3 regions of the Exiguobacterium sp. U13-1 genome follow, and region 1 is predicted to be linked to each of the others. Evidence: riboswitches for the same ligand, from Rfam matches in the RefSeq annotation. Region 1 holds a riboswitch; each other region holds the start of a gene.

The links. A riboswitch is a leader RNA that binds a small molecule or an ion and turns the genes downstream of it on or off. The one in region 1 is predicted to bind S-adenosylmethionine.
Region 2: it holds a riboswitch for S-adenosylmethionine, as region 1 does, so the genes downstream of both, ESP131_RS01900 (amino acid permease) here and ESP131_RS16020 (methionine ABC transporter ATP-binding protein) in region 1, are expected to answer to the same signal.
Region 3: it holds a riboswitch for S-adenosylmethionine, as region 1 does, so the genes downstream of both, metK (methionine adenosyltransferase) here and ESP131_RS16020 (methionine ABC transporter ATP-binding protein) in region 1, are expected to answer to the same signal.

The regions. Positions count from the first base shown of each region.
Region 1 is NZ_CP015731.1:3,097,695-3,108,769, reverse strand. It holds gene ESP131_RS16040 (CAP domain-containing protein) at 1-867, shown strand, start outside; gene ESP131_RS16035 (GNAT family N-acetyltransferase) at 954-1,454, shown strand; gene ESP131_RS16030 (MetQ/NlpA family ABC transporter substrate-binding protein) at 1,514-2,329, opposite strand; gene ESP131_RS16025 (methionine ABC transporter permease) at 2,357-3,022, opposite strand; gene ESP131_RS16020 (methionine ABC transporter ATP-binding protein) at 3,012-4,025, opposite strand; SAM riboswitch class I at 4,110-4,215, opposite strand; gene ESP131_RS16015 (aminotransferase class I/II-fold pyridoxal phosphate-dependent enzyme) at 4,278-5,465, opposite strand; gene ESP131_RS16010 (alpha-glucosidase) at 5,614-7,224, shown strand; gene ESP131_RS16005 (MBL fold metallo-hydrolase) at 7,297-8,025, opposite strand; gene ESP131_RS16000 (SMP-30/gluconolactonase/LRE family protein) at 8,152-8,958, opposite strand; gene ESP131_RS15995 (metal-sensitive transcriptional regulator) at 9,127-9,390, opposite strand; gene ESP131_RS15990 (RNA polymerase sigma factor) at 9,617-10,180, shown strand; gene ESP131_RS15985 (anti-sigma factor) at 10,161-10,898, shown strand.
Region 2 is NZ_CP015731.1:359,190-370,264, forward strand. It holds gene ESP131_RS01875 (DUF1801 domain-containing protein) at 1-129, shown strand, start outside; gene ESP131_RS01880 (MFS transporter) at 180-1,418, opposite strand; gene ESP131_RS01885 (CBS domain-containing protein) at 1,445-1,900, opposite strand; gene ESP131_RS01890 (MarR family winged helix-turn-helix transcriptional regulator) at 2,082-2,504, shown strand; gene mmuM (homocysteine S-methyltransferase) at 2,572-3,507, opposite strand; gene ESP131_RS01900 (amino acid permease) at 3,482-4,885, opposite strand; SAM riboswitch class I at 4,963-5,064, opposite strand; gene ESP131_RS01905 (polysaccharide pyruvyl transferase family protein) at 5,174-6,640, opposite strand; gene ESP131_RS01910 (ketopantoate reductase family protein) at 6,847-7,761, opposite strand; gene ESP131_RS01915 (GntR family transcriptional regulator) at 7,944-8,660, shown strand; gene gntK (gluconokinase) at 8,653-10,194, shown strand; gene ESP131_RS01925 (GntP family permease) at 10,219-11,075, shown strand, end outside.
Region 3 is NZ_CP015731.1:2,836,644-2,847,718, reverse strand. It holds gene ESP131_RS14760 (alpha/beta hydrolase family protein) at 1-428, shown strand, start outside; gene ESP131_RS14755 (EAL and HDOD domain-containing protein) at 602-1,858, shown strand; one part of gene ESP131_RS14745 (IS3 family transposase) at 1,948-2,224, shown strand; one part of gene ESP131_RS14745 (IS3 family transposase) at 2,224-3,110, shown strand; gene pckA (phosphoenolpyruvate carboxykinase (ATP)) at 3,277-4,845, opposite strand; SAM riboswitch class I at 5,080-5,206, shown strand; gene metK (methionine adenosyltransferase) at 5,335-6,543, shown strand; gene ESP131_RS14730 (GNAT family N-acetyltransferase) at 6,682-7,170, shown strand; gene ESP131_RS14725 (alpha/beta fold hydrolase) at 7,249-7,953, shown strand; gene ESP131_RS14720 (tRNA 5-(aminomethyl)-2-thiouridylate-methyltransferase MnmM) at 8,004-8,603, opposite strand; gene ESP131_RS14715 (MDR family MFS transporter) at 8,757-9,935, shown strand; gene ESP131_RS14710 (peptidoglycan bridge formation glycyltransferase FemA/FemB family protein) at 10,119-11,075, shown strand, end outside.

The DNA of each region.
Region 1 (11,075 bases):
TTGATCATCGGAGTAGCAGCAGTAGCCTTTTTCGGCTACGAAAACATTCCAATGGAACAAGCAGAAGCCGATTACCCGAAAAGCGGCGGCAAGCTGATTGATCGATATAGCAGTGAGTACCCGGGATACGACTGGGAAGTCAGACGGACATCAACGGAGGAATTCGTCGCCTTGACGAAAGATGGTAAGGACTACGGGAAGTATCGTTTCAAGAACGGGGTGACGACGCAAGGTGCCGTTCTTAATAAAGATACGGAATCGTCGCTGAAGAAAAAGGGTTGGACCGCAGTGAAGTCCTACCGTAAAGGCAACACAAACTACATGTTGAACCTGGATCATGCCGCGGTCTATGAGAAGAAAGGCAATTACGTGACGTACTTCTTCGATCAGCATGACGGCAATAAGGTCAAAGCGACGCTTGCGATTCCAAAAGACGTCGAAGCGAAGAAAAAAGGCTTCTATGGTACGGCTTCGAATGCGTTACGAACGACAGATGAGAAACTGATGCTTCGGTTGATGAACTGGGAACGGGTTGACTATAAGTTGAATCCGTTAGCACCGTACACGGCACTGAAGCCGGTCACACGCGGTCACAGCGAGAACATGGCGAAGAATAATTTCTTCTCGCATACAGATCCACAAGGTCGCGATCCGTTCGATCGAATGGAACAAGGCGGTATCAAGTTCATGGGAGCCGGTGAGAATCTCTCGATGGGTTATCCGAATGTCTTTGCGGCGCATTGGGGCTTGATGAACTCAAAAGGACACCGCGATAACATCCTTCAAAAGAGCTTCAAGCAGGCGGATGTCGGTGTAGCATTCCGAGATGATTCACCGTACTTCACGATTAATTTCCGAACACCTTAATAGAAGAATGGAGGACGATATCGCTCGATGTCGTCCTCTTTTTTATGAGTTAGTTCATTCTATAATACAGGTAGGAGGTGGAACAGTTGGAAATACGTCAATTGACGGCAGAAGATGCAGTACTGTATAAGGCGTTACGATTAGAGGCGTTGCAGAATCATCCGGAAGCATTCGGTTCTGATTATGAAGCAGAAAAAGATCGACCGGTCGAACAGTACGCAACGCGTCTCAAAAGTGAACAGGTATCGACGTTCGGTGCGTTTCATGAAGGAGAACTCGTCGGTGTCGTCACCATCGTCTGTTTAGAGCCAGTGAAGATGAAACATCGGGCGAATCTATTTGCGATGTACGTCACGCCACGCACTCGAAAGCAACAGGTCGGACGACAACTCGTACAAGAGGCATTACGTCGTACATTAAAGCAGCGTCCTGTGATTGAGCAAGTCCATCTCTCGGTCGTCCGGACGAATGAAGCTGCTAAAGCGTTATATCGCTCACTTGGTTTTGAATCATACGCGATTGAACCACGGGCGCTGAAAATCGATGATATGTATCATGATGAAGAACAGATGTGGTATCGGTTTTAACACAAAACGACCGACATTCAAGGAGAGGTAATCTCATTGAATGTCGGTCGTTTTTTGAATCAATTTGCCCATTCAGGCTTGCTGAAGCCTTTAAATGATTTTTCGATGACTGTATTGAAGGCGTCCGATTCGACGGCTGCTTTTAAGTCTTTTGCGACTTGTTTGTCCGCATCTTTCGTTTGGACAGCGACGAGGTTACGGTATTGTTCGTCCATCGTCTCAAGCGCTAACGCATCGAGTAAGTCGAATTTCGCAGCAAGCGCGAAGTTCCCTGGAACAGCTGAGATATCGACACTTTCGACAGCACGTGGCAATTGAGCCGCTTCGAGTGGTTTGATGACGAGTTTCTTCGGATTCTTGACGATATCTTTCTCGGAAACGGTCAGTGGATCGACATCCGGCTTAAGTTCAATCCAGCCTTGTTCTGCCAAGAGGTTCAGTGCTCGTGCTTGGTTCGTCGGATCATTCGGCGTCGCGACTTCAGCACCGGTCTTGACGTCGTCGAGTGTCTTCGCTGTCTTGCTGTATAGTCCCATCGGTGCTGTCGGGACCGTGATGAGTCCTTTTAAATCGAGGTTCTTTTCTTTAGAAAACGTCTTGAGATAGATCGAGTGTTGGAACAAGTTGGCGTCGATGTTTCCGCTACCGAGGGCGATGTTCGGTTGGATGTAATCGCTGAACTCGACGATTTCGACTTTATAGCCTTTCTTTTCGAGTTGTGGCTGGATCGCTTGTTTGACCATGTCGCTATACGGACCACTCGTCGCACCAATCTTGATCGTCTTGTCTTTTTCATCAGCACTGCTGTCTCCACATCCCGCGAGGACTCCTGCACCGAGTAAGGCTGTTGCTAAAAAGGCATATCGTTTTTTCATGATTCCACTCTCCCTTTGTATGTATGATTAGCGTTTATCTGTTTTTCGCGCCAGTTGATTGCCAAGTGCTTGAATACTTTGAACGATAACGATGAGCACGACGATCGTCACGATCATGATGAGATTATCGTAGCGATAGTAACCGAAACGGATCGCGAGGTCACCAACACCACCGCCGCCGACGATACCAGCCATCGCCGAGAAGCCGATCAGACTGATCGTCGTTAATGTGATGCCTTGAATGATGCCGGGAAGTGCTTCCGGTAAAAGGACGCTGACGATGATTCGTAATGGTTTTGCCCCGCACGCTTCCGCTGCTTCAATCAAACCGGGCGGAATCTCACGTAGTGATGTTTCGACGAGTCGCGCGAGAAACGGAATCGCTGCGACACTGAGGCTGACGGATGCTGCCGTCGGACCAATCGTATTGTCGAGCAAGAACTTCGTTAACGGAATGAGGGCAACTAGCAAGATGATGAACGGTAGCGACCGGACGATGTTGACGACGAAATCAAGAACACGTCGGACGGCAAGGTTTTGAAAAAATAATCCGCGGTCGGTGACGAACAAGAGAATCCCGAGCGGAATCCCGACGACCAATGCGAAGGCGAGTGAAATTCCGACCATCCATGCTGTCTCGCCGAGTGCCTTCAAGAGCTCAGGTAACATCGTTTGAATACGATCAAGCCACATCCTGAATCACCTCGAGTGCGTGAAGTTCCGTCGCGAGCCAGTCGAGGGCAGGAGCGATTTGGTCGGATGATCCCGTCAAGCTGACAATCAGGACACCGAAGGCGACGTCTTGAATGTAGTCGACCTTGCCGTGCAAGATGCTGACTGAGATATCGTAACGGCGGATTGCTTCTGATAACGTACTCTCGCCGGTCTTCTCGCCTGTGAACTGCAAGCGGATGATTTTTCCCGGTGTCGCTTGTAAGATGCGTTCCGGTAGCTCGATTTGTAACGCCGTGTCGACATAATGTTGCGTCACCGGATGTTTGGCTTGGCTGAACAAGTCATAGGTAGAGGCGACTTCGACGACTTCCCCTTGCGACATGACGGCGACACGATGACAAATCTGTTTGACGACATCGATTTCATGCGTGATGAGGACGATCGTCAATCCGAGTCGTTCATTCAAATCTTTTAACAAATCAAGAATCTGAAGCGTCGTGACCGGGTCAAGAGCTGATGTCGCTTCATCACATAACAAAACGGTCGGATTGTTTGCGAGTGCCCGGGCAATCCCAACGCGCTGTTTCTGCCCACCGCTTAATTGACTCGGGAAGTTCGTCTCAAATCCTTCAAGTCCGACGAGCGAGACGAGTTCGCGAATGCGCTCCGGGAAATCTGCTCGTTTGACGCCAGCAGCCTTGAGTGCAAAAGCGATGTTATCCGCGACGTTGCGCGACTGGATCAATTGGAAATGTTGAAAAATCATCCCTGTCCGCAAACGAAGTTGACGTAAGTCCGCTTTTGACATCCCGCCGAGCGAGACACCGTCGACCTTGACGGTTCCTTGTGTCGGGTGCTCGAGCCCGTTGATCAGGCGAAGCAATGTACTTTTACCGGCACCGGATTCACCGATGATCCCGAAGATTTCTCCTTTTTGAATCGTCAAATCAACATCTCGTAATGCGAAAATCGGAGTCCGGTCTCGGACGAACCGTTTTGTAATCTGTTTGAATTCAATCATCCGCTCATCTCCTTGTACAAAAAAAGTCGCTTTTTCCTAGTAGCAGAGCAACCAGAAAAAAGCGACGAAAGTGTAAGATTTCGTAACTTATCTCTCAGAATGAAATCCATTCTGTAGGATGTGGCACCGTTCCTGATAGGTGGTTGCCGGACGTCGTTGGGCCTAATCCCTCGGTCGCTCTCGATAAGTAGTTATGCTGTTGGGATTTACTTTAACGGAAATGATTCCCATCTGTCAAATATTTTTTTTGAATTATTCCGCAACAGGTGTCCGGAATAGGTTGAGCGTTCCGATTCGGTCGACGGCCTCTTCCAATCGTTCGACATCAGCAATCAGACTGATCCGGACGTAGCCTTCACCGTATTCGCCGAAGAATGATCCAGGCGTCACGGCGACATGTGCTTCGTCAAGCAGATGATCGGTGAAGCTCTGGGACGTGTAACCTTCAGGAACAGGCAGCCAGACGAAGAAGGAACCGCCCGGACGTGGTCCACTCCAACCGATCGCATCAAGTTTTGCGAACAATGCATCACGTCGTGTTTCATACAAGCTACTTAACTCACGGACACATGTCTGGTCACTCGTCAGAGCGACGGTCGCAGCATGTTGAATCGGTGTGAAGGCACTGACGTAAAGATGTTCCTGATACGTCTCGATGCTTGAGATGACGGACGAATTTCCGATTGCGAAGGCAATCCGGAAGCCTGACATGTTGAAGCGTTTTGAGAGTGAGAATAGCTCGATCCCGACGTCTTTTGCACCTTCCGTTTGCAGGAAACTTCGCGTCGGACCATCGAAACTGATGCCGCCGTATGCTAAGTCATGGACGACACAGATATCATGGGCATCGGCGAAAGCGACTGTCTGTTCGAAGGCTTCTGCCGTCGCCGTAGCGCCTGTCGGATTACTCGGGTAGTTGAGGAACAACATCCGGGCACGCTCGACATCCGTCGTATCAAGTAAGTCGTAATCGGGTAAGAAACCGTTTTTCTCGAGCAACGGAAGCGTAATCGGGAATGCGCCAGCAAGTGCGGCGCCAGACAGGTAATCCGGGTATCCTGGATCGGGGACGATGACACCTTCTCCAGGGTTGACGATCGTCTGCGGTAAGGCGACGATTCCGGCTTTACTGCCGAGGAGAATCGCGACTTCCGTTGCCGGATCGATCGTGACGCCGAATTCAGTCGCATAAAAGCTGGCGACGGCTTGTTTTAGAAAATCATGGCCACGAAACGGTGGATATTGAAGGTTCGTTGGCTCGTCGATGGCTTGTTTTAACGCATCGAGAATATGTACGGGCGTCGTTTGATCGGGTGTTCCTTGACCAAGTGTGATGACATCGTGTCCGGCAGCTTTTACAGCACCGATTCGGTTTGCGAGCTCAGCGAAAACGGGAGCAGGAAGCCGATCAATGGCGATGGATGGAGCGAAATGTTTCATGGATGAATGCCTCCTTCGTGGTATTGTCGTCAAGGATAACGAATATTCAGTCAAAAGAAAAGAACTTTTTCGAAATTCAAAAAAATTGTCGGATAAACAGGTACAGATAAGTGGAGCGGGAATAAAGAGTAGGGAGAGGAGTGAGGAGATGAAGCGAGCTAACTGGAAAGAGGCGGTCGTCTATCAAGTCTACTGGCGTAGCTTTAAAGATTCGAACGGGGATGGGATCGGTGATTTGCGAGGTGTCATCGACAAGCTTGATTACATCGCTTCACTAGGTGTCGATGTCGTCTGGTTGAATCCATGTTATCGTTCACCGGACGTCGATAACGGTTATGATATTGCCGATTATTACGGGATCATGGAAAAAGCCGGAACGATGGGAGATCTACAGGAGTTGATCACGACCGCTCATGCCCGTGGATTGAAGGTCATTCTCGATTTAGTCGTGAACCATACAAGTGACCAGCATGACTGGTTCCGTCAGTCGCGGGAGCGGATCAACGATAAGGAAGACTGGTATATCTGGCAGGATGGCACGAAAGATACGCCTCCAAACAATTGGCGCTCCTACTTTGCGCCAAGCCCGTGGACGTGGAGTGAAGAGCGCGGGCAGTATTATTTTCATTCCTTCGCAAAAGAACAGCCAGACTTAAACTGGGAGCACCCAGCTGTGAGGCAAGCGATCTACGATATGATGAACTGGTGGATCGCTCAAGGGATTGACGGCTTCCGGATGGATGTCATCAACTTGATCAAAAAACGGTCGTTCGAGGATGTCGCCAATCCGTTTGATCTATCGTACCTTGGAAATCAGCCAGGCGTGCATGACTTCCTGCAGGAGATGCATGCGAACGTCCTTGCGGGAAAAGATTTATTCACAGTCGGTGAGATTCCGTTCGTTGGTCCGGAAGACGGTCTGTTATATGTCAGTGAAGAACGAGAAGAACTTCGGACGCTGTTTCACTTCGAAATCGCGGACGACATGGAGGCAATGGATCTCTTACGATTCAAGGAAATTCAGAAACGCTGGTACGACGTCTTATACCCACTAGGTGTCAATTCACAGTTCCTCAACAACCATGATCATACGCGACAAGTGACGCGATTCGGCAGTGAACGGTACCGGGTCGAGAGTGCGAAATTACTCGGTTTGATGTTGCATACGTTACCTGGCATTCCGTACGTGTACCAAGGAGAAGAAATCGGCATGACGGGGATTCGTTTCTCAGATCCATCGCTCTATCAAGACGTCGCCTTTCGCAATCGATACGAAGAACGCGTTGCTGGTGGAGAGGACCCGGAGGTCGTACTCTCATCGATGCAGTTACTCGCCCGCGATAACTCCCGCACGCCGATGCAGTGGGACGACACGCATGAAGCCGGTTTTACGAGTGGGAAACCATGGTTAGCGGTCAATCCGAATTATACAGACATCAATGTCGCGCAGGCAGAAGCCGATCCATCGTCCGTGCTTGCTTTTTACCGATCGTTGATTCAGATGCGAAAGGATCATCCGATTATGGTCTACGGTACGTACCGAGACTTAGCACTCCATGATCCATATCTCTATATCTATGAGCGGGAACTAGAGGGAGAGGTCTGGCGGATCGTCCTCAACGTGCATGATGAACCGATGCAGACTGCCCTCGTTTTACCACATGAAAAATTGCTCGTATCAAACTATCCGGATAGCCCGGATATCTTGCGTCCCTATGAAGCACGCGTCTACCGTTATACTGTTACAGAACAGAAGTGAGTCGTCTGTTGAACGAAAAAACATCCGCGACATATCAGGAACACGTTCGCGGATGTTTTTCATATGCGTATATTATTTGAAAGGTGATGATTTTTTCGTCTGTAAGACCTGAGTGAATCGATCGACGGCTTGTCGCATCTCGTAACTCGGTCCGAGAATGAGGGGACCGTGTCCGACGGCAAGAATATCTGGAGACAGTTCCGTCAGTTGATCAGCTGAGCGAAGGGCAACGTCCGGATCCCATGTCGCGAGTGCGGGGAACGGGAATTGCCAACGGACATCACCGGAGACGGCAAGTCCACCTTGCGTCTGAAAAGCATCTCCAGCGATCAAGGTCCGGCTTCCTTCATGCCAAAGCGAGATTGAGCCAGGTGTATGGCCGGGTGAGGCGATGACACTGAGACTACCGACTTGTTGACCACTCTCGAGTAATCGATCCGGTCGCGTTTTGATGTTTTTCGGAATGCCCCCTTTTAAGGGTGTCGTTTCACCTTCTCGTAGCGTCTCATCCCCGCTGAGCAATGCAGCATCTCGGTAACTGATACAGACTTCAGCGAGTGGGAAGGCGTTCGCCAGGAAATCAAGTGAGCCGACATGATCGGCGTGCGCATGAGTCAGGATGATTGCACCGAGTGGTTTCTCTTGCTGTCGAATGTAGTGATAGAGCGCCTTTGCGTTGATTCCGAGTCCGGCATCAATCAATGTTAAACTGTCTACTTCTTCAAACAGGTAGCAGTTGACCGGGAAAAAGGATGGGGTCGTCTGCAATTGGTGTAAACGTTCGATTGTCGTGACACGCATCGGCTTCACTCCTTCAAAAAATGAATAGTCTTCTTCTTTAGTATCGTCTGTTTTTTTAGATGCGTCTAGACGAATTGTGTGGAAAAAGAGGCATCACCTCTAAAAAGATGATCCCTCCTCTACGAATTATTCAAATGTTACGGCGAAGACGGCACCAGCGTGTGGTGCATCATCTCCATTAGCAGCGGTCGTGACGAGCAATCGATCTTCATAGAAAATCGGACACGTCGGATTTGCGACTGGGAAGTCGACATGATCCAATTTTTCGCCTGTCGCAAGATCCCACCGGGTGATGCATGATCCAGCATAATGTGCGATCCAAGCGTGACCTTCCGCGTCCTTCGTCATACCATCCGGGAACCCTTCTTCCTCTTCAAGGTCAACGGCGACACGCTTATTCGAAAGTGGTGCGTCTGGAGCGTAGTCAAAGGCATAGACTTTTTTCGTCGGTGTATCGATGTGATAGAGCGTCTTGCCATCTTCTGACCAGACGAGTCCATTCGAGTTCGTTAAGTCTTCGTGCAAGACATCGATGGAACCATCGTGACGCAGACGGAACAATCCAGCGGTCTTGCCGTCTTCTTCATTAATGCTACCGGCAACATATTGTCCGGTCGGATCAAGCTTTCCGTCGTTCATTCGGTCGGAATCGGGTAACGACAGTTGATGCTCAAGAGACAAGTGTCCTTCTTTGAGATCAAACGTTCCGAATCCGTGTTCAGCCGTGACACGTAATAAATCCGGTGCATCGGTCAAGGCAATCGATGTGATGGCGCTTGGTAACGTATACGGTTTGAGCGCTTCTGTGACGAGGTCATATGAAAAAAGAAGTTGATTCGGAATATCAACGAAATAAAAGCGCTTTGTTTTTGCGTCGTAAACAGGAGATTCGCCTGTCTTACATGCGACATCAATGAATAGGGAAACGGTCATAAGTACTCTTCCTCCTAAGTGGACACCTTTTACGAGCAGTCCAGATAATAACAATTTAGTATACCTGTTTTGACGCGCAATCAAACCTGGATCAAACAGCTGGTATACTAAATAAACGTCTAAAAAAAATAGCCTGCTATCAAAGCAGACTATCCTACGAGCGTTATATCAGCGGCTCTTAACGAGCAAGTTGACCGCTTCCTTGACGAGTTCCTCGGTTTGTCCATCGCCATTTTGTTCGGCGTCCTTGACGCACTCAATTAGATTCGAACTGACGACGACGCCGATCGTCCGGTCAATCGCGGAACGGGCAGCGGAAAGCTGGGTGATGACATCGCGGCAATCTTGCCCTTCTTCCATCATCCGTAAAATGCCTCGTAGCTGTCCTTCGATCCGACTAACACGGTTCTTCATCTTCCGATCATAATCCATTATTATTCCTCCGATTCCCGTTGACCTGACGTCATGTAGTATCTTTATGCTATGCCCATTACGGTATCGCTGTCAATTCAACAGAATTTTAAGCTATATTTTTGATAGAATGAGGGAATATGGATGTGGTGAAGTTTTTTACTTAGAAATTTGATAAAATCGAAAACGATTTGGTGTCAGCTTGCGTATACTATATGATAAGGCTGACATCAGAAGGAGGAGAAGGATGCACACTCAATCCGATGAATCGCTTTATCATCTGATGCGTAGCGGTGATGAGCAAGCTCTCGAGACATTGTACGATAAGTACGAGAGGCTGTTGTTCTCATTCGCCCATCGCTTTACGAATAATGACCGGTTGTCCGAAGAAGTCATACAAGAAGTATGGATGAAGATTTGGAATGGTCGTGTTGATTTTGATACACAAAAAGGAAAGTTTTCATCGTGGATTTTAACGATTACACGTAACGCGGCACTTGATTGTCTCCGTCGCGAAAAACGACAACCGACAATCGAAGTCGAGGAGCGCGATGGTGGATATGACGAGCCGGTCGAGCGGACGGTCATGCAGCGGGAAACGGCTGCTGAAGTGCGCGGGGCGGTTAGTGAACTGAAACCCGAACAGCAAGAGCTGATTGAACTCGTTTACTTCCAGGGTATGACGCAGCAACAGATTTCAGAGCAGCTCGATTTACCTCTTGGAACGGTCAAGACGCGAATCAGGAGCGCGATTCAAGCATTACGAAAACGAATGGATGGGAGGGAACGAGATGGAAGAACGTTGTCATGACTTAATCGATTATTTCAATGGAACATTATCCGCAGCAGATCGCGACGCGTTCGAAGCGCATCTTGCGACGTGCGAAGAATGTCGTGAAGCGCTTTTAGAAATGGAAGAACTCATGCTTCCCATCGCTGAATCGCTTCCGGAGCGACCCGTTCCTGCAGGTATGAAAGCACGGATTCTTGGAGAAGTCCTTGGTTCAGCAGAGACAGCATCTCCGAAGGAAGCACCGATGACTACTCCGGTAGACATCAAACAAGCACGTCAGCAACAAACGAAGAAAAAGAGTGTCCCACTCGGCTGGTTGATGAGTATCGCCGCCGCCTTGATTCTCTCACTTGGTGCGAATGCCTACTTCCTCTCACAGGAAGAAAGTACGGATACACCTGAGACGTTAGCGATGGATGAAATCAAAGGGATGGGGAACTTCGAAAGCACAGAGTCCATCAAAGGATCGAGCATGATTTTCACACAAAACGATAAATCGTACATGCTGGTTCAGTTAAAAGATTTACCACCCCTTCAAGAAGGGCAACTTTATCAGTTATGGACGATCGAAGGCGAAACACCTACTGCGAACGGTGTCATCGAAAAAGATGGAGAAGCAGCAGCTGTCTTCCCACTTAAAGGAGACGGCAAAGTGGACGCGGTCGCCATTACGGTTGAACCCGAACCGGATTTAGAAAAACCGACAGGCGAAATCGTCGCATCGGTTGCGTTATAAGAATGAAGTTTAGCGGATCCGTCTCGTACGGATTCGCTTTTTTTTGTGCAAGGTGCTGAATGGAATAAGTAAATACGCGTTGAAATGATAAGAAATCGAATGAATTTCTAATTTTTACTGAAGAAATGAGACCGAGCAGACGATAGTTAGGAGAATGACAATCCACAAAGAGAGGCC
Region 2 (11,075 bases), 470 kb from region 1:
CGTCTCGGTACGTATCGACGCGGTAAATCCTGCCTCTACGTAAAACGACTGACTGACATCGATTTAGACGTACTTCGGGAAATGATCGAGCACTCGATCCGCACGTTAAGAGACAGGTACCCTTCTTGATTTCAATCAAAAACAGCCGAAGCAGATTCGCTTCGGCTGTTTTTTTAAAATTAATGTCCGCCTTCCGTCCGATCGATATGGCAAATGTGTTTGAGATTGACCCCGATGATGATGACGGATAAGAGGACAAAGCCACTTCCGACATAAAACGGTAGGTTTGCGTTGAAGATTTCAGCCAATTTACCGGCCATGAATGGCGCGATGGCTGCCCCGAGAAAACGTAGGAAACTGTATGCCGCAGATGCTGTCGAACGTTCGACAGGTGCTGCGTCCATGACAGCTGTCGTGATGAGCGTGTTGTTATTCCCAAGCACGGCTCCCGCTAAGATGACACAGACGATGACGACGGCTGGTGTTTCCGTGAAGATCCCCATTAATAGAAGCAAGATTGCGAATGTGATCAACATCATGACCATCGCTTTGATTGTTCCGAACCATTGTTTCAGTTTCGGAGCCGTTAAGACCGATGTGATCGCAAGCAACATTCCCCAACCGAGGAAAACGAATCCGAGTCCTTGCGCTGGTAGTTTCATGACGAATGGTGCATAGGCCATGATTGTAAAGAACCCAACGTTATAAAGTGCCGCCACGATCCCGAGCGTCAAGAGTGAACGATGCTTCATCGCTTGAAACGGTGCATTTAATGATAACTTCTGTTTCGGTGCGACAGATGCTGCTGGTTTTGGCATCAAGAAGAGCAAGACGAGGAATGCGATGACCATGATTGTCGCAACACCCATGAATGGAGCGCGCCATGTGATTGAACCGAGCGTTCCACCTAACAATGGTCCAATCGAAATCCCGAGACCAACGGCTGCTTCATATAAAATGATCGCTTTTGCTGTTCCGCCTGATGATAGCGAAACGATCGCAGCGAGTGCTGTTGCGACGAACAAAGCGTTCCCAAGTCCCCATCCCCCGCGTAACGCGACGAGCGTCCAAATGCTGTCTGCTTGCGAAGCAAAACCAGCAACGATTGCGATGACGGCAATCCCGAGCATCAATGTTCCTTTTTGACCAATCCGTGATGAGATCGCGCCTGTAATTAACATCGCGAATGCCATGACGGCGTTATAACTTGTAAATAAGAGCGTTACTTCACTTTTTGACGCTTCTAAATTCTCGGCAATCGTCGGTAAGACAGGATTGACGAGCCCCATTCCCATGAATGCTGTAATACTGGCGAAAAAGACTGCCCAGACAGCAACCGGTTGATGGAATAATCCATGTTTGCTTTCTGCTAATACCGTTTCCGGCTCAAGCGTCGTTGTTTTTTCAGCAAGTGCCATAGTGTCCCTTCTTTCTATTGAATGTGTTACATGAACTGTTTAAACGAATGGCGAATGACGTCGCCTCGACTAATAATCCCAACAAGACGTCCTGCTTGAAGGATTGGAAGCTTTTTGATCCGTTTTGCGCCAAGTGTCGCCGCAATCTCTTCCATTTCGGTGTCAGCGTCCGCTGTTACGACTTTCCGGCGTGCCAGTTCCATGACAGGTCGGTTCAAGATATGACGAATCCGGTCTTCATAATCTTCTTCGTCTCCTTTGATGACATCTACATATAAGAATGTATCGACGATGATGTCCTTGTGTTTTCCGATCGCGCGCATGATATCTCCGTCACTGATATATCCGACGACTTCTTGCTCAGCATTGATGACAGGAACGCCGCTAATACCAGACTGAATGAATCGTTCGATGACCGTCCGAATCAGATCTGTATCGTTTACCGTGATGACTTCTTGTTTCATCGACTCATTAGCTTTCATCTGAATTCTCCTTTGTCGTTCGTTTCTCATATAAAAAGTTGTATGATACAATTAAAAGAACAAAAATGATTGTATAATACAACTACAACTCTGTCAAGCCTCCTGCTTTTCGGATTGACAGCTTATCCACATTGGGTAATCATGAGGGACAGAGAGACTTTTTTGAAAGGGGAGATACCCGATGTCTCAACAAGCACTCGAAACCATTGAATTGGAGTTAGCGATCCTGATCCGGCGCTTGACGACAGCGACGGCAGACAATCGTAATTTGGATCGTGCTTCCTACCTGTTACTGCGACAATTAGCGGATTCCGGTAAGGTCGGTGTTAAAACACTTGCCCGTGAACTTCAGCTTGATGTCTCGACCGTCAGTCGCCAAGCTGCGGCACTCGATCAGAAGCAACTTGTTGAAAAAGTAAAAGATCCGACAGATGGACGTGCCTTCTTCTATCACATCACAGATAAAGGACAAGAAGAGCTCACGATTTACCGGACAGCGCGCCTCGCGAGCATCGAACGTCTCCTGACGGACTGGCCATCGGATGATGCCGAAGATTTTGGACGCCTGCTCCAACAATTTAATCGTGCCTTGCGCGAACGATAACGGAATCACACCATTAAAAAAACGGATGCGAAATCAATCGATTTCGCGTCCGTTTTTTCGTCATTATTCATGATGTATGAGTAACCTGACAAACCGAACGAATTTGTGCGATGTGTTCAGGTGACGTTCGGCAACAACCACCGATCAATCGTGCCCCTGCCTCATACCATGTCTTCGCGACGGTTTGGAACGACGTACACTGATTCGTACCCGACCATGTTTTTGCGACCGGATCATAGACCTCACCAGAGTTCGGATAGACGATGATTGGCACGTCCGTCAACGCCTTGACGTGACGGATAAAGTCAGTCGCGTAAGATGCCGGAAAACAATTTGCACCGATTGCTGCCAGTTGCGGGTGTTGTCCAACCGTCTCAATACACGTCGCAAGTGCCGTTCCTTCACTGATATGTGTCGCATCTTGAAGCGAGAACGTCAGCCAAGCAGACACTTCTGGGTACGCTTCAAGTATCCGGAACAACACGACCGCTTCCTCGAGCGACGGAATCGTCTCGAATGCCAGCAGATCCGCTCCTGCTTCAATCAACGCTTCGATACGTGGTCTGTGAAAGGCTTCTAGCACATCTGCTGACACCCCGTAATGACCGCGATACTCAGAGCCATCTGCTAAGTAGGCACCATAAGGACCCACTGATCCCGCGATTAATGCGTCACTCTTTCCGCTACGCGAGCGTGCATTTTGCGCCAAGGTGACTGTTTTTCGAATCAGCGCCTGTGCTTCCTCTGTCTTAATATGACGTTGCTTGAATCCTTCAATACTTGCTTGATAGCTTGAAGTGATGGCAACATCGGCACCTACTTCAAAGTAGTCACGATGGACGTGTTCGATCTGTTCCGGTGCTTCGATTAAGAGACGTGCTGACCAAAGCGGGTCGTTCAGGTCGAATCCCTTCTGTTCAAGTTCGGTTGCAAGGGCACCATCTAAAATGAGAAAGGGAACTTCCTGTAATCGTTGATCAACTGGATTTTTGATTCGGGACATCTTCAACACTCCGTTTCTGAGAAGAATTCGTGAACGCATGAACGACATAACAGATCACGATGAATGGAATACCACAGTACAAGGCAATGCGTTGGGTCGGATCAAATCCGATACCAATCAGGGAAATCAAACAAACGACGAAAGCAACGATCGGGACGAATGGAAAGAGTGGTGTGCGATAGACCAATTCGTCGACCGTATGCCCTTCACGGAGGAATTGTTTCCGGAAGCGATACTGGGCAACGCTGATACTCATCCAAACGACGACGACAGCGAGACCGGAAATCGAGACGAGCGCAATATAGACACTTCCTGCTGCATAGATGCTAGACAGCAAGGCAAGTCCTCCGCCAAGCATGCTGAACAATACGGCTCGTAGTGGCACCCCATTTGGCGTCACCTGGGCGAAGAAGCGTGGAATCATGCGTTCGTTCGCAAGCGACCAGAGCATCCGAGAGGCGGCGTAAAGTCCAGAGTTCGCTGCCGACAAGATCGCTGTCAAAATGACGAAGTTCATCACGTCTGCTGCGTAAGGAATTCCGATTCGTTCAAACACGGCGACGAACGGACTTTCGAGTACGCCTTTCCCTTCCGTTGGCAACAAGACGGCTAACACGATGATCGTACCGACGAAAAAGAGAACCAGTCGTAAAATCGTCGTCCGGATCGCAAGCGGAATCGTCCGTTTCGGATCGACTGCTTCACCTGCTGCTACACCGATCAGTTCCGTTCCCGAGTAAGCAAAGTTCACGGCAAGCATCGTCATGAAGATGACGAAAGCGCCATTTGGGAACAACCCGCCTTCGGTTAACGAAGAAAAGAATGGAGCCGGACTACCATCTTGCAGTGGAATGAAGCCGACGATCGCTCCCGCACCAAGTAAAATGAAAGCAATGATCGTCACGACCTTAATCGCTGAAAACCAAAACTCGACTTCAGCGAACACGCGGACCTTCAAGACGTTGATACCAAGGATCATCGCAGCGAATAAGGCGCTGAACACCCACACCGGAATCGACGGGAACCAACGTTGCATCAAAATACCTGCTGCCGTGAATTCTGAACCAAGGGCGACCGTCCACGTCAGCCAGTAGAGCCAGGCGACTGTGTAACCGGTACCGGGTCCGATGTAATTCGTTGCGTATTTATGAAATGAACCGGTTTCCGGCATGTGCACGGCGAGTTCACCGAGACTTAACATAACTAAGTAGACGACGACTGCCCCAATCAAATACGACAAAATCGTCCCGACCCGTCCTGCTTGTTCTAACGTATAACCTGTACTTAAAAACAATCCTGTTCCAATGACACCACCTAACGACAGCATAATCAGATGACGTGATTCCATCTTGCGTCGAAAAGCCCCACTCGTTTTCATGAATTCGTTTCCTCCTCATTCCACCTATTTCAAACAAAAAACGCATCCTCACGGATGCGTCGGTCGACAATTCGGAAATCTTATCGATCGGGTGCAGCACCCGCAGGAATTAGCACAGTATCTTTCGACCTGTTGCTGAGGTTTCATAGGGCCAGTCCCTCCACCTCTCTGGATAAGTATGTAATTGTTCCTAACCCTATCAAGTCTTTTTCGAATTGTCAACACAATTCAGAATACTTCTACCCAAAAAACATTCCGCATCGTATCGTTCCGGAATGTTTGGAGGTCTTATTTTTTGGCGAATAAATCCGCTGTTTTCAAGGCTGCACGAACCGCTTTCCGGTTCAATGTCCCTTGCTGATGTTTCATTTTCTTCGTTTGGGCAGCCAGTTGCGCTTTGAGCGCCGCAATCTCTTGATCCTTTTGAGCCGTTCCTGTTTGTTTCTGCAATGCTTTGATTTTCTTATCTTTTTCAGCTAATTGTGCTTTTGTTTGTTTTTGCGCATCCGCAATCTTCTTCTCTTGTTCCGGGAAGAACCGTTCGAAACGGGCGACTGCTTCTTCAAGACTTACGCCAGAAATCGGCTGGACTGGTGGGAGCAACTCAGTTTGCGCCATTTGACGGTCAAACGGTACATTCTCAGGATAGTTCGTCTCTTGATAGATATGCTCAAGATCATTCACGTTCAAGAAGTCAACGAAGTTGTCGAAGTTACGCGCTTGAACACGTGCTGGACTTTGGAAGTCAGCGTTGGCTACGATGTCGGATAATTGTGTATCCGCTTTGATGTCGTTCGCCCAAATGTGCGTCAATTGATGGTAATCCGTCAATTCGCGCATCCGTGCATCTTTTGGAATGAGGATACTCGGCGTACCCGCAAGCGTCGCTGTGATGTTTCCGTGCAAGCGCGCACCAAAACTAAGGTCTGCTTGTCCGATGAAATCGAACCATGTCTGTGCGTTCAAGAAGAAACGGACCCGATCATTCATATAAGCAGGATCCGACATCTTCACCGGATAGTTCGTCACTGAAAGATCTGCGATCGGGTGCGTTCCTGTGTACGTTAACTTCAGTTCCTTCATCCACTGGGGAATGAAGTAATGATTCGGGTATTCTTCCATTCCGCGTGTAATGAAATCAAGGACGTTTTGTGGAGCCAAACGTGACGAGTTGACCGTAATCATCGACTCAGGTGTGATGTTCGTTTCACGGATGTGCAAGTCGCGACCAAACGCGTACATCGAAGGACATCCAATGACACGATGATCGATCCCTTCGCGGAAACCAAGACGTGTTAAGTATTTCGATGTGATCTCTCCGCGAAGACCAAGCATGCTTGAGCGCTCGAGAACGGCACTGACGAATGCTTTAACATCTTCATCGAATGGGAATCCACCATCTAAGTCTGGTTCAAACGGTGCACGTAATCCTACACCGATGACGACGACTGGAATCTTTAATTTTTTGATGAGACGTGTATATTTCCGTAACGTCGGTACGAATTCTTTTCGGAATGCGTCCGCTAACGGAATGACATAAAGATCAAAGTTGGCATTGATTTCGTCTGCCCGTTCTTCGTCGTAATAGTAATAGTCAGGTGTAATCGTCGTACCTTCTGTCATCAACGTCCGAAAGATACTGTATTGATAGATAAGATTTCCAACGTTTCCTCCAATGGAATTATGTTTCATCAAATAAGGAGCATCGAACTGTTCGAATGGTGTCATACCTGCACGAATAATAATACGTTTCATAATGGATAAACTTCCCCTCTCGTCTGCTTCATTCGTCCTCGCAAGAAAAAAAATACGGAAAAATATATTATCAGTTTTTTTCAATCTCATTAAGAATAGATGAATTTTATTTCGGAAGTCAACGATTCCTAAGGGAAACAGGTCTTTCGTCATCAAAACGAAACATTTGCATTACTCCATAATTTTTCTAAAATAGAAAAATGTAACTATTTAATCGTTTTGAGATACATGCGCAGATTCGCTTCGACTAATTTCAAGGCATTCATCTGATCAGTCGTAGAAGGCTTCAATAACGCACTGAAAAAATGTTCCACTTCGACGGGCTGACCCTTTTCCATGTCCCGTAACATCGACGATTTCATCGTGTTTTCCATTCCATGCATCTGTTTCAACAGCACCGCTTCTACATCGTCATTAAAGACTGCGCCTTGTTCTTCCATCGCCTGTTTCGCTTCCTTCATGACGTCTAGGATCATTTGACGCCCGACAGCTTCTTGCCGAATCGGACCAATAGCTGAGCGAAATAGCGTCGTCACGCCGGCGAATGTCGAAATGAAGAGATACTTTTGCCACATGTCATCCATGATATGCATCGAGTACATCATTGGTGCCTTCGCTTTCGCAAAACACGCTGCGATCTCCTCTAGACGCGCTGTTGGTTTACCGGTTCGTGAACCAAACAACAGCCGATGGGACGGGCTTGTCTGTAAAATGCGCCCTTCTGCATCAAGCGTCGACTCAATGAAGCAAAGACCTCCTAGTACTCGATCTTCTCCAAAGACTTCTGTTAACCGTCGTATGTGTTGCATGCCGTTCAACAAAGGAATGATGTACGTCTCGCTCGAAACGAATGGCGCAAGGTCCTGTAGGACGTCATCTAAGTGATAGGCTTTCGTCGAAAGCAAGATGACATCAAATGCACGATCCGGTCGCATGTCTCGTGTTATCAACTGAGGTGTAATCGCGATATCACCATGAGGACTAGTGATGTGTAGTCCTGTTTTTTGTAGTTGTTCATATCGATTCGGACGGACAAGGAAGGTCACCTGTTCTCCTTGCTCAGCAAGACGACCTCCGAAATATCCTCCAACTGCCCCTGCACCTACAACTAACATGTTCATATGTACTACCTCCTCCTTACCCGTTCTGTGCGTTGCTTACTCCTTCACCCTAACATATTTGGAACCGATTTCCTGGTTTCTGCGTGGATCGATTCGTTTTAAGTTAAGCGTTTGCATTTTAGAAAAAAACGTATATACTAACTTGTATACAAGTATACTCACTTTAGAAATCAGGTGATTCCATGTCAGAACTGTTATACCCCTTGAAGTGGTTAGCAAAAGCTTCCGCCGGAGATCGTGTCGCACACGAGCTACGGATGCGCATCATTTCAGGAAAGATTGAAAGCGGTACCATTTTATCTGAGAACAAATTAGCCTCTGATTTTTCAGTCAGTCGCTCGCCTGTCCGCGATGCGTTAAAGGTCCTTGCATCCGAACAATTGATTCGTCTCGAGCGAATGGGAGCGGTCGTCGTCGGTTTGTCCGAGCGCGACATTCAGGAAATCTATGATGTCCGGCTACTCATCGAAACGTTCGTCTTCGAACGACTCGTTAAGATCGAACGGTCTGAACTTGTCCGTGAACTCAGTAAGATTCTCGAAATGATGAAGGTTGCCATCAAATATAAGGATGCCGATGAATTCTCCTTCCAGGACGTACTTTTTCATGAAACGATCATCCGCTCGATTGATCATGGATATGTCAGCATGATTTGGCAAAATCTCAAACCGGTCATGGAAAGTTTCATCCTCCTATCGATGCGGGTACGATTCGAGGAAGACATCGAAGACTTCGAACGCATCCTCGCGAACCACGCCTTGTACATTGAAGCGATCGAGACAGGGGATCGTGAACGGATGGTCGCTTCCTTACATCAGAACTTTGATGACGTCCAGGAAGTCGAAGATCTCTGGAAAACGCAACAAATGATGTCGAAAGGAGTCGATTCACATGACTGAATACATGTTAGGCGTCGATATCGGAACGACGAGTACGAAAGCGGTCTTATTTACGACAAAAGGAGAGGTCATCGGACAAACGAACGTCGGTTACCCGCTCCATACACCGAACCGCTCGACGGCGGAGCAGGATCCGGAAGAAATTTTTGATGCTGTACTCGAAGCCATCCGTTTGATCACGAAGCGTTATCCGAGCATGTCACCGAAGTTCGTCGCGTTCAGTAGTGCCATGCACAGTTTGATCGCAATGGACGCACAGCATCAACCATTGACTGCCTGCATCACGTGGGCAGACAGTCGGAGTGAAGCATGGTCGAACAAGATCAAGGAACAATATGGTCTATCGATCTATCACCGGACCGGGACACCGATCCACCCGATGTCACCGCTCAGCAAAATCAGTTGGCTCGTCGAAGATCGTCCGGAGCTCCACGCTCAAACGAAAAAATATGTCGGGATCAAGGAGTTCGTGTTCCAAAGACTGTTCGGCAGATATGTCATTGACCACTCTCTTGCTTCAGCAACCGGTCTCTTCAATATTCATGAATTAGGCTGGGATACGGGCGCGTTACACGTTGCTGGCATCGATGCGAGCTACTTATCAGAGCCGGTACCGACGACGACGTCATGTACTGGACTGAATGCCGATTACGCACGACAAATGGGACTTTCCATCGATACGCCGTTCCTAGTCGGTGCCAGTGATGGTGTCCTTTCTAACTTAGGTGTTAACGCGATTCGTAAAGGGGAAATTGCGATCACGATCGGGACAAGCGGCGCCATCCGAACGATTATTGATCGTCCACAGACCGATGAAAAAGGACGAACGTTCTGTTACGCCCTGACCGAGGACCACTGGGTCATCGGTGGTCCTGTCAACAATGGCGGAATGGTCTTACGGTGGATCCGAGATGAACTCGCTTCAGCAGAAGTCGAGACAGCAAAACGCCTCGGCATCGATCCGTACGCCGTCCTGACGAAGATTGCCGAACGCGTCCGTCCAGGATCCGACGGGCTATTGTTCCATCCTTACTTGTCCGGCGAACGAGCACCACTGTGGAATCCGGATGTCAGCGGTTCGTTCTTCGGTCTGACTCTCTCACACAAAAAAGAGCATATGATCCGGGCAGCACTAGAGGGTGTCATCTACAATCTGTATACCGTCTTCCTCGCCCTCGTCGAGTGCATGGATGGTCCCGTGACACGGATTCAGGCAACAGGTGGCTTTGCCCGGTCTGAAGTCTGGCGCCAAATGATGGCGGACATCTTCGAGTCGGAAGTCGTCATTCCGGAAAGTTTCGAAAGTTCATGTCTCGGTGCTTGTATTCTCGGACTGTATGCGACTGGGGAAGTCGATTCGTTCGAAGTCGTCTCCGAGATGATCGGGGAAACACATCGCCATGTACCAAATGAAGAAGCGATGCATGAATACCGTCAGCTCTTACCAATTTTCATTAGTCTGGCCCGGACATTGTCCGAGGATCACAAACGAATCGCTTCGTATCAACGGAGTTTGATTCAAGAAGAAAACTAACATAATCTTTTGGGGGAAGTCATCATGCCATTAGTCATCGTAGGAATTGGGATCGTTGCGTTGCTCGTTCTCATCATGGGGTTGAAATTAAATACGTTTGTCTCACTCATCATCGTTTCCTTTGGCGTTGCATTACTGCTCGGCATGCCGCTCGATCAGATCGTCAAGACGATTGAAGCCGGTATCGGCGGAACGCTTGGTCACCTCGCACTAATCTTTGGTCTTGGTGCGATGCTTGGAAAGCTGATCGCTGACGCCGGGGGGGCGCAGCGAATCGCGATGACGCTTGTCGCCCGATTCGGGGAAAAGAACATCCAATGGGCGGTCGTCGTCGCTTCATTCATCATCGGGATCGCACTCTTCTTCGAAGTCGGACTCGTTCTTTTGATTCCAATCGTCTTTGCGATTTCACGTCAGCTCCGCGTCTCGATCCTATATCTCGGGATCCCGATGGTCGCAGCGCTGTCCGTCACGCACGGATTCTTACCGCCACACCCGGGTCCGACTGTCATCGCCGGGGAGTATAAAGCAAATATCGGGGAAGTCTTACTGTATGGTTTCATCGTTGCTGTTCCGACGGTCATCATCGCCGGTCCTATCTTTACAAAAATCGCCAAACGACTCGTTCCTGAATCGTTTACACGGACAGGAAACATCGCGTCACTCGGGGAACAAAAAGAATTTGATTTAGACGAGACACCAGGCTTCGGCATCAGTGTCTTCACGGCGATGCTACCGGTTCTTTTGATGTCGGTCGCAACAATCTTCACGCTTTTACAAGAAACACTCGGCTGGGGTGAAAACAGCGTCATCTCGGCAATCGAGTTCATCGGGAACGCCTCGACGGCGATGTTGATTTCATTACTCGTCGCGGTCTACAC
Region 3 (11,075 bases), 260 kb from region 1:
GTGTCTCGCATGTTCACGCATTCGGATTTTCACGTGGTGGGCAGATGGCATTGCTCCTTGCGCATCATCGTCCAGTTGCCCGAACGGTGTCGTGGGCAGGGGTGACCGAGTTGAAATGGACCTATGAAGAGCAGAAGACGATGCAAAAGATGCTTCGTCGCTACACGGGAGGTACACCCGACACGGTTCCTGATGCATACGCGGTTCGCTCTCCGCTTCATGTCGCACCTCAAGGTGAAGTGTTATTGATTCACGGTGCGTATGATGAAAACGTTCGTTTACGCCACGCGACGGCTTATGCTGCGCGTCATTCCGAAAAGACGATGCTTCAGACTTACGCCTACGCGCATCAATTTCCGATTCACGAAAAGTTACGTGTGACGTGGAATGTATTGAATTGGTTTGAGACTGGTATCTATAATCGATGATGTAACCGGTACGACGAATGTCGTATCGGTTTTTTGTCATCTAAAGAATTGAACTTACATACATAATGGGAAAAAAAGAATATTGATTCGTTGTAAAAAACAATAAACTTCCTAAAAAATAAATTTTGATATAATTAGAACCATATGAGTAATGTAGAGGGGGATGGAGGACGATGGATATCTTATTAGCACGTCAACCCATCGTTGACCGAATCGGAGCAGTTGATGCATTTGAGTTGCTGTATCGTTCCGTCAAACAAATGAATGTATTCGACGGTGACTTAGCGACAATGGATGTATTAACGAATACACTTGTTCATATGGGTGTGGAGCATGTCGCTGAAGGTAAAAAACTTTTCGTCAACTTTACGGCGGATCTCTTAAAAAGTGATCTGATTCACTATTTAGATCCAAGTCGGTTCGTTATCGAAATTTTAGAAACTGTCGACATCGATACAGAGATGCTATCTGTGTTGCACAGTTGGAAAGAAGCAGGTTTTACGCTAGCACTCGATGATTTTGAAACGGATTTACTTCGTCAACATGGAACAGAATTATTTGCACTAATTGATTTAATTAAAATCGACATCGAAGCGATTCCCACTCGCGAGCAAAGTGCAATCTTGCATATTGTCCGGCGTAATTATCCCCATATTAAGATGCTTGCCGAACGAGTCGAGACACACGAGGATCATACACGTTGTCTTGCCATGGGATATGACTGGTTTCAAGGCTATTTTTACGCTAAGCCAATGTTGATGAAGGGAAAAGCTGTCCCTCCTCAATTGCCGGTATTGCTGAAGATGCTAAAATGGCTCGATACGGACGAAAAATACGATGAAGTCATTGATGAGATTGAAGCAAATCCGTATATCAGCATTCAAGTACTGCAACTGATCAATTCTCCGGGCATGGGATTACGAAATACGGTCAGCTCTGTTCGTCAAGCCATCTCATTGCTAGGCTTCTCGCAACTCAAAAGCTGGATTTCGTTAATTGTCTTACGCGAGATGAAGCTTGCTAGTCCTTACGAATGGTCAAATGAGTTACTCCGGTCTTCCTTACATTGTGCAAAACTTTGCGAGTTGTTTGCGAAAGAGACGCGTACGTTAAAGCCGGAGAGTGCTTATATGATCGGTCTGTTATCACATATTGATGCGTTATTGTCTGTGGATATCGACGACATCATCGACCAACTGCCAATTGAAGATTCTCTAAAGGTCGTTCTACAAGGAAAAGATCATCCGTTTCGGGATTGTTTAGTGCTTGCAATCAGTGCAGATCGCGGTGATTTTGATCAGTTCGAACTGCTCAGTCAACGTTTAGGTGTCTCGCTTACTCGTTCCTATGCGCTACTAGCAGAAAGTCAGGAGTGGCTCAACCAAAAAGAAACACATCTTCAAGAAAAAACGGATTCTGTTTTAGACTAAAAGTGGGCTAACCTAAAATTTTGAGACAATATAAAACACCTTCGGAGTGGTACACTTTTAAAAAGTACTAACATCGGGGGTGTTTTTGCATGGGCAAAAACGTATATTCAAGTGAAGTGAAATGGGCAGTAGTCAAAGATAAGCTGAGTGGTAAGTTAACGACGAGAGAAATCATGGAGAAGTACGGAATCAAAAATGAATCTCAAATCAAAACATGGATGAGATGGTATCGCTCTAACGAACATTATCGATTTGATCAGCCAATCGGTAAACAATATACCTATGGACATGGTCCATATTCTGCGAGTGAGGATGACAAGAGAGAACGACAAATGTCACATCTGAAGATGGAAAATGAGATCTTAAAAAAGTACATGGAAATCGAAAGAGAGTTGAGAAAGAAGTAGTCATAAAAATTGTAGAGTTTCTTCGGAGAAAGTATACAATCACCGCCATTCTTAGCGCTTTGAATGTACCAAGAGCAAGCTATTACCGTTGGATTAAGGAATCTGTGAAAGCACCTTCGGTGCTCGAAAAAACCGTCATTGAACTAAGTAAACAGACGAAGTATCGGAATGGACATCGAAAAATAAAGGCATTATTACAGCAAATCTATCAGTTAAAAGCCAATCGGAATACCGTACAGAAAATCATGCAAAAACACCATCTCCAATGTCGGATCAAGCCGAAGCGAAGATGGAAGTCTCAAGGTGAGCGCATCATAACGGCACCGGATCTCATCAAGCGCGATTTCACAGCAAGTAAACCGAATCAAAAGTGGGTGACGGATATCACCTATATCCAATACGGCAGCACGACGAAATATCTTTCCACCATCATGGATCTTTTTAATAACGAAATCATCGCATACAAGTTATACGAGCATCAACAAACGTCTCTTGTGATTGATACGTTGAAGATAGCGCTTGAGAATCGAAACTATCCCGAAGGGGTCATCCTTCATTCGGACCAAGGAAGTGTTTATACGTCATACGCCTTTCAAGAATTCGTTAAAAGGAATCACCTAACAAGCAGCATGTCTCGTAGAGGAAACTGTTGGGACAACGCAGTTATCGAATCGTTCCACTCTAATTTAAAGTCCGAGGAATTCCAGTACGTCAAATTTAATTCACTAAGAGACCATGAGGTCTCTGAACGCGTTACTAATTACTTAAATTACTATAACGAAGAACGAATCCAAGAAAAATTAGGCTACCTGACACCGAAAAAATACGGTGTACAGGCAGCCTAATCAAGGTGTTTTATATGTGTCTCATATTGCTAGGTCAGTCTAAAGTGAAGTGCATGTTTTTCTTGATTGAGAAAAACGTGCACTTCTTTTTTTGTTAATCATGAATTAATTTCTTAAGAGATTTACCGATTTCTAAGCTTAAAAAAAGAGCCCGAGGGCTCTTTTTTTATAGACGTGGACCAGCTGACTTGATTGCATCTGTCGCACTTTCGAAGCGAAGGAAATTGTGTTGGAATTTCTCAGCAAGCGAACGCGCTTGTGTGTCGTATTCGTCCGGATTCGACCAGACGCGTACCGGATTGAGTAACTCGCTTGGAACACCTGGAACTTCAAGTGGCATATGAAGTCCGAAAATCGGATGTTCTTCTGTTGGAATCGTTGCAAGTGTACCGTTGACGGCAGCATTGACCATCGTCCGGGTGTAGGATAGCTTCATGCGGCTACCCGTACCGTAAGCACCACCCGTCCAGCCGGTGTTGACGAGATAAACGGTGACACCATGACGATCAATCAATTCGCCGAGCATCGTCGCATACTTTTCAGGCATGAGTGGAAGGAATGGTGAACCGAAGCACGTTGAGAACGTTGCTTCCGGCTCCGTTACACCACGCTCTGTTCCAGCGAGTTTTGATGTATAACCTGATAGGAAGTGATACATCGCTTGTTCTTTCGTCAACTTGCTGATCGGAGGCAAGACACCGTACGCATCAGCCGTCAAGAAGACGATCGTCTTCGGGTGACCAGCGCGTGATGGAACAGCGATGTTATCAATTGCTGTAATCGGATAAGCAGCACGCGTATTTTCCGTCAACGATGTGTCATCGTAATCAGGGTGACGTGTTTCATCAAGAACGACGTTTTCAAGAACCGTTCCGAAGCGGATTGCGTCAAAAATCTGTGGTTCTTTTTCACGTGACAGGTTAACCGTCTTCGCATAACATCCTCCTTCGATGTTGAAGACACCATCGTGTGACCAACCATGTTCGTCGTCACCAATCAATTGGCGGCTATCATCAGCGGAAAGGGTGGTCTTACCAGTCCCAGATAGACCGAAGAACAAGGCAACGTCACCTTCGTGTCCGACGTTTGCCGAACAGTGCATTGAAAGAACGTTTTCTTGTGGCAAGAGGTAGTTCATGACGGAAAAGATTGATTTTTTGATTTCGCCCGCATACTCCGTTCCACCAATCAAGACGATTCGGTGTTCGAACGACATGGCGATGAACGTCTCAGAGTTCGTTCCGTCAACGGTAGGATCTGCCTTGAAATGTGGTGCGTAGACGACCGTGAACGGTTCAAAGGCAGCCACTTCAGGATATTCGCGTAAAAAGAGTTGTTTGGCAAAGAGATTATGCCAAGCGTATTGTGTGAGCACACGGACCGGAAGGGTGAAGTGCGTATCTGCACCTGCTGCAGCTTCTGTGTAGTAGAGATGATCGGCTTCGTTCATGTAACGAAGAACCTTCTGCAACAATTGTTCAAATTTGTCTCCATCCATTGGTTGGTTAACGTGACCCCAATCAATGTGAGACTCGCAGGAAGAATCACGGACGATGAACTTATCTTTTGGTGAACGACCTGTAAATTTCCCCGTTTCTACAGATAATGCGCCGTTCTCAGCAAGGACACCTTCTTCGTTTCGAATCGCATGTTCGACAAGTTCAGCAACAGATAGTTGTTTGAACACATGCTCTTTCTTGAGTAGTTCTTCGATATTCAGGACCGTCATCGGCATCCTGACCCCACCTTTCCCCTACGTTGGTTTTGGCTCATCGTTTTTAGTATGACACATTTATTATATATGACATACTAAAGAGAGAGCAATCATTTTCTGGTGCTGATTTCTATTTATCTGGAAACGCTTTCAGCATTAACAGTTTAACATCTCTTTCAAAAAGTTTCGACTAGAATTTGAAACCTTGCTTGACAGAGTAGTTACAACTTTATATCATGTAATTCGTAACGGATACTCTTATTCTGAGCAGGTGGAGGGAACAAGGCCCGAAGAAACCCGGCAACCGTCCTACATTAATTCACATATTAATGAGGGAAAAGGTGCTCTCCTGAAGCGAAGTAAACACTTCGAACGATAAGAGGGTAAAGGAAGAACGCACAACCTTTCCCTGACCATTTTTTGGACTTGGAAAGGTTTTTTTCATTTTACCGTCCCACTCAACTAGGGGAAATGAGTACACCGTCAAATTCTTTTTTGGGAGGGTCATACATGACAAACCTTAATCGCCGACTTTTCACGTCGGAGTCAGTCACTGAAGGTCATCCAGATAAAATCTGTGACCAAATTTCGGATTCAATTCTTGATGCAATCCTCGCAGCGGATCCAAACGCACGTGTTGCGGCAGAAACTTCTGTTACAACAGGTCTCGTTCTCGTTGCAGGTGAGATCACGACATCCACTTACGTCGACATTCCAAAAGTCGTTCGTGAAACGATTCGTGAAATCGGTTATACACGCGCGAAATACGGTTTCGACGCGGACACGTGTGCTGTATTGACATCAATCGATGAGCAATCAGCAGACATCGCTCTTGGTGTCGACCAAGCGCTTGAAGCACGTGAAGGCAGCATGTCTGATGCTGAAATCGATGCTATCGGTGCAGGAGACCAAGGTCTCATGTTCGGTTACGCAACGAAAGAAACACCAGAACTCATGCCACTTCCAATCTCGCTTTCGCACCGTCTCGCACGCCGTTTGGCAGAAGTGCGTAAAAACGGTCAACTCGACTACCTTCGTCCGGACGGAAAAACACAAGTCACGGTCGAATACAACGAGAACAACGAGCCAGTTCGTGTCGATACGATCGTCATCTCGACACAACACGCAGAAGAAGTCACGCTTGAGCAAATCCAAGCTGACTTGAAAGAACACGTCATCACACCGGTCATCCCGGCTGAATACATCGACGCAGCAACGAAATTCTTCATCAACCCAACTGGTCGTTTCGTTATCGGCGGACCACAAGGAGATGCTGGATTGACTGGTCGTAAGATCATCGTTGATACGTATGGTGGATACGCACGCCACGGCGGTGGAGCATTCTCAGGTAAAGATCCAACGAAAGTCGACCGTTCAGCTGCATACGCAGCACGTTACGTCGCGAAGAACCTCGTTGCTGCAGGTCTTGCAGACAAAGCAGAAGTTCAACTTGCGTACGCAATCGGTGTCGCGCACCCAGTATCAATCGCGGTTGATACATTCGGTACAGGAAAACTTCCTGAAGCGCAACTCGTCGAATTGGTTGCTGAAAACTTCGATCTTCGTCCGGCTGGAATCATCAACATGCTTGATCTCCGTCGTCCGATCTATCGTCAAACAGCTGCATACGGTCACTTCGGTCGTACAGATGTTGAGCTTCCATGGGAGCAAACAGATAAAGCAGCAGTTCTTGAAGAACAAGCAAAACGTTTCGCATAATCAAAAAGTCCGAGAACCCTACGCGGGTTTTCGGACTTTTTTTGTTTACGGGGAACTTTGCAGGAAACGAATGTTTTTTCTAGAAGAGGGTAAAAGTACATGAGTCGATTCGTATGAATACAAAGGGGGGTTCCGATTATGGAAATACGCGAAGCTATTCCAGCTGATGCAGGACGTATTCATGACATTGCCGTCACATCTTGGTTGGATACGTATGCAGAAATCTATTCCGAACGTTCGAAAGCGCATTTCGTGCAGGAGGCGTATCCGCAAGAAGAAGTCGTTCGTGCGATCCGGACGGCGGAAGAAGCACGGGGAGAGTATTTTTATGTCGGAATCATCGACGAGGAAATCGTCGGTTTCATTCATGCTGTTGATGTTGAGGGAACGTGGGAGATCGTTCGTCTGTACGTCTTACCGAAATATCAGCAAAATGGTATCGGGCGACGTCTGATCCGTGAACTCGAACGACAAGGAGCCGTCCCACTCGAAGTCTACGTGGAAGCACGTAACTATAAAGCACGTCAGTTCTTGACCTCATTTGGTTTTGAAGAACTGAGTGAGATGACGGAAGAAGTCTTTGGGCAAGTAGAATCTGTCATTCGTCTTCGCCATGTCGCCTCGTGAAATCCGTCTTGGGACGGTTTCGATTGCGCTTGAAATAAGGTATCGTGAAAAGGAAGTATGAAGTGAAGAGGTGAGTTTGTGGTTGAACAACCAACAGGAATCATCGTATTAGTCTATCCGTTACAACTGCGTGCCCGTCCGAGTGAAGCTTTGATTCGGGTACTCGAACGAGAGTATGAAGTATTGCTCGTCGACGCGCCACGTCGTATCTCGTTTGAAGAACATGGTCAACTATTAAAAGAAGCATTACGTGAAGCCGGAAAACGTAAGTTACCGATTCATATCGTCGCCTGTAGCATGGGCGCACTCGTCGTCAATCGTCTGTTGCAAGAATATGAATTACCGGTCGCCAGTCTGTCGTTCATTTCACCGTTGTTTGATTGGCACCCTTCAAAACAACTCGGAGGCGTCAAACAAGTCTTCGCAAGTGCGTTCGATCGTTTCCGACCTGATGCGCCACTCGGTACGTTACCGTTTGGTCAAAGTACGGAAGATACTGTTCGTATCGGTGAACTGACCTATGCACAGTACCGGGAAATCGAAGAAGAGATCGTCGTACATGACGAGGAACGAAAAAAACTGCCGCGTGTGAACTTGGCTTGTTTTTATGCACCGGACGATCAATTCGCAGACGTCAAGTTGACGCTTGAAGTATGCCGGAAAATGGGTGGCGATCAGATTTACTTACAACGTCTACACGGATTTCCGCATTTTAGTTTCGAACGGTTGAACACACGGTTTGCAGAAAAATTAATGTTGTTCTTTAAGCTTGTTGAAGAATGAAATAACAAAAGTGATGCCTCTAAAAAAAGGCATCACTTTTTTGTGTCCAATCATCCGCGTACTTTTTTCTCGATTGCGATGATGAACGGTGGATGATTTTGTTGATTCAAGAAACGGTACTGAAGAACGGCGTAATCTTGCTGATCAAGGGCTGTCACGTAATCGAGGACGGCGTCGCGCTCTCGTTTTCCTTCCAGGTGACCGTGATAGACGACGAGGACGACAAGACCGCCGGGAGCGAGGACCGGGAGGAGGGCATCGAGTGCTTCGAGCGTCTCTTCACCTGTCGTTGTGATCGATTTGTCGCTTCCAGGCAGATATCCGAGATTGAAGACACCGGCACGAACGGGACGTTGTTCGTCCGAAAGACGGGCACCGACATGGATGTGGCTTTCATGATAAAGGTCGACGCGTGCTAACATTCCGGCTTCGTCGAGACGTCGCGTCGATTCCTCGATGGCTTGTGCCTGGACATCGAACGCAAGGACTCGACCTTCTGGACCGACGCATTCTGCTAAAAACTGCGTATCATGTCCATTTCCGGCAGTCATGTCGACGACGCAGTCTCCGGGCTCGATAACGGACTCGAGTAATTGTTTCGTATAAGGTAGTACACGGGCAAGTGACATGGCATAGACTCCTGTTCCTATAGTCTGTTTTTCTAGTAATGGTTCAGTATGTGCAAGATTCTTTCTGCATTATATCATTTTTTGATTCGTTGACGAAAAGCGAAGTGGCTTGACAGACAAGGGACGGATTGCGTAAAGTGGCAAGGTTGAGAATGAAATAGGAGGACCACAGGTATGCCAAAATTACCAAAAGCGGTCTGGATCCTTGTCCTTGCGATGGCCATCAATACGACGGGATCCTCTTTTTTATGGCCGTTTAATACATTATATATACATGAATATTTAGGAGAGTCGATGACGAAAGCAGGGATGGCGTTGTTCGTCAACTCGGCCTTAGCAATCGTCGGAAACTACTTAGGTGGAAAAGCGTTTGACCGTCTCGGCGGCAAGAAGACGCTCGTCATCAGTGTCATCGGACTTGTCCTGTCTTCCGTCGGCTTGTTGCTGTTTCATCAGACGTACCTCGGATACGTCGCGATGCTTGGATTGATTGGATTCGTCGGTGGGATGGTTTTTCCGACGATCTACGCGATGACGGGTGTCATTTGGCCTGAAGGCGGGCGTCGTGCCTTTAATGCGATCTATGTCGCACAAAACGTCGGTGTAGCGCTCGGGACAGCTGTCAGTGGTCAAATCGCTGCCTTTTCGATTCAGTACATCTTCATCGCCAATCTCGTCCTCTACATCGCCTTTGCCATCATTTTGTTCGTCGGGTTGTCCTGGATTCAGGCACCAGCGCGGATGCATGCGGCCCATGACGAGACCGAAACGACACGCATGCCCCTTGCACGCGGTGCGGCACGGACGATGTTGCTCGTCTCGATTGGTTATGCCTTACTTTGGTTCGTTTATGTGCAATGGCAGGGAACGTTTGCTGTACACACGAAATCGCTCGGTGTCACTATTTCCGAATACTCGATTCTTTGGACGATCAACGGAGCACTCATCGTGTTCGCGCAACCTTTACTAACACCAATTCTTCGTTGGTTTGGAGATGACTTAAAACGACAACTGATGACCGGTACAGGAATCTTCCTCTTGTCTTATCTGATCGTTCCGTTCGCAGGTGGCTTCAAGATGTTCCTCGTCGCGATGATCATCCTGACGGTCGGTGAGATGTTCATCTGGCCAGCGGTTCCTGCTATGGCGGCGAGACTCGCGCCAATCGGAAAAGAAGGAGAATTCCAAGGGTACGTCAATATCGCTGCTTCAGCAGGGCGGATGATCAGTCCGACCGTTGGAGGGTTGATCTACGATTTATCCGGTATGTCAGCGGTCTTCTTGACATTGATTGGATTGATCCTGTTAGCGGGCGTCGTCTTCCTTCGTGCCATTCCTAAAATCACATCATGAGCATCATCTGTAAGACAGCGGACACTATGATTCGCTGTCTTTTGTTACGTCGTTCGTTCTAAAAACATAAAATAAACATTTAATAATATGGAATATTTCGGCAAAGAAACGGGTACTTTCTAAGCAAGAACTTGAAAAGAAAGGTCATATGAACGTTGCTTCTTTTTGACTGGAGGTGCACGAATGGAAAGGTGTCAATTCATCACAGATGCCGCAACTTGGACGACACACGTACAGCAACAGCCTCTTGATATCTTCTACAGTCACCAATACGTCACGCTCAATGCTAGACCGTCTGAGCAAGCGGTGCTGTTCCGTTATGAAGGTGATGCAGGAACCCTGTTCTATCCGTTTTTAAAGCGCCGGATTTTTGATACGCCTTATTCAGATCTCATCACGCCGTATGGCTATGGTGGACCGGAAATCATTGGTCAACTGACTGCGACTGAAATGCAGCATGCACGCTTATTGTTCGAAAGGTGGGCAGAGCGAGAAGCGATCGTCTCGGAAATGATTCGCTTTAATCCATTGACGGGGAATGAACGCTTCATGCGGGATTGGACGAAAGTCTCTTTCATCCGTCATACGACGAGTATCGATTTACGCCCTTCAATAGAGGACATCATGCAAACATTTCATAAGAAGACGAGAAGTATGATTCGCAAATCGCTTGCCTCTCCTTTAACTGTTAGAACAGGAACACGAGACGACTTACCTGTTTTTGTAGCGTTGTATCATGAAACGATGGACCGGAAGAATGCTTCGACTCATTACTATTTTACAGCGAATTATTTTGAGCAATTATTTGAAGCAAATCCACTCTGTGAGCCATTGTTACTGATTGCGGAAATCGACGGAGAACCTGTTGGTGGATACTTCGTATTGCTCGGAAAAGAATATGCCCACGGTCATTTGATTGGTTGTAAGCGGGACGAATCGAAGATGTTTCCGAATCAGCGACTCGAGTACGAAGCGATTCTTCAGGCGAAAGCACGCGGTCTCGTCGAACAACATCTCGGGGGTGGATATCAAGAACGGGATAGTCTCTTTGAGAGTAAATGCCGCTATACTGGATATCGACTATTTGAGTATCATCAAGGAAAATCGATTCTTCAACCAGCCATATACGATCAGTTATGT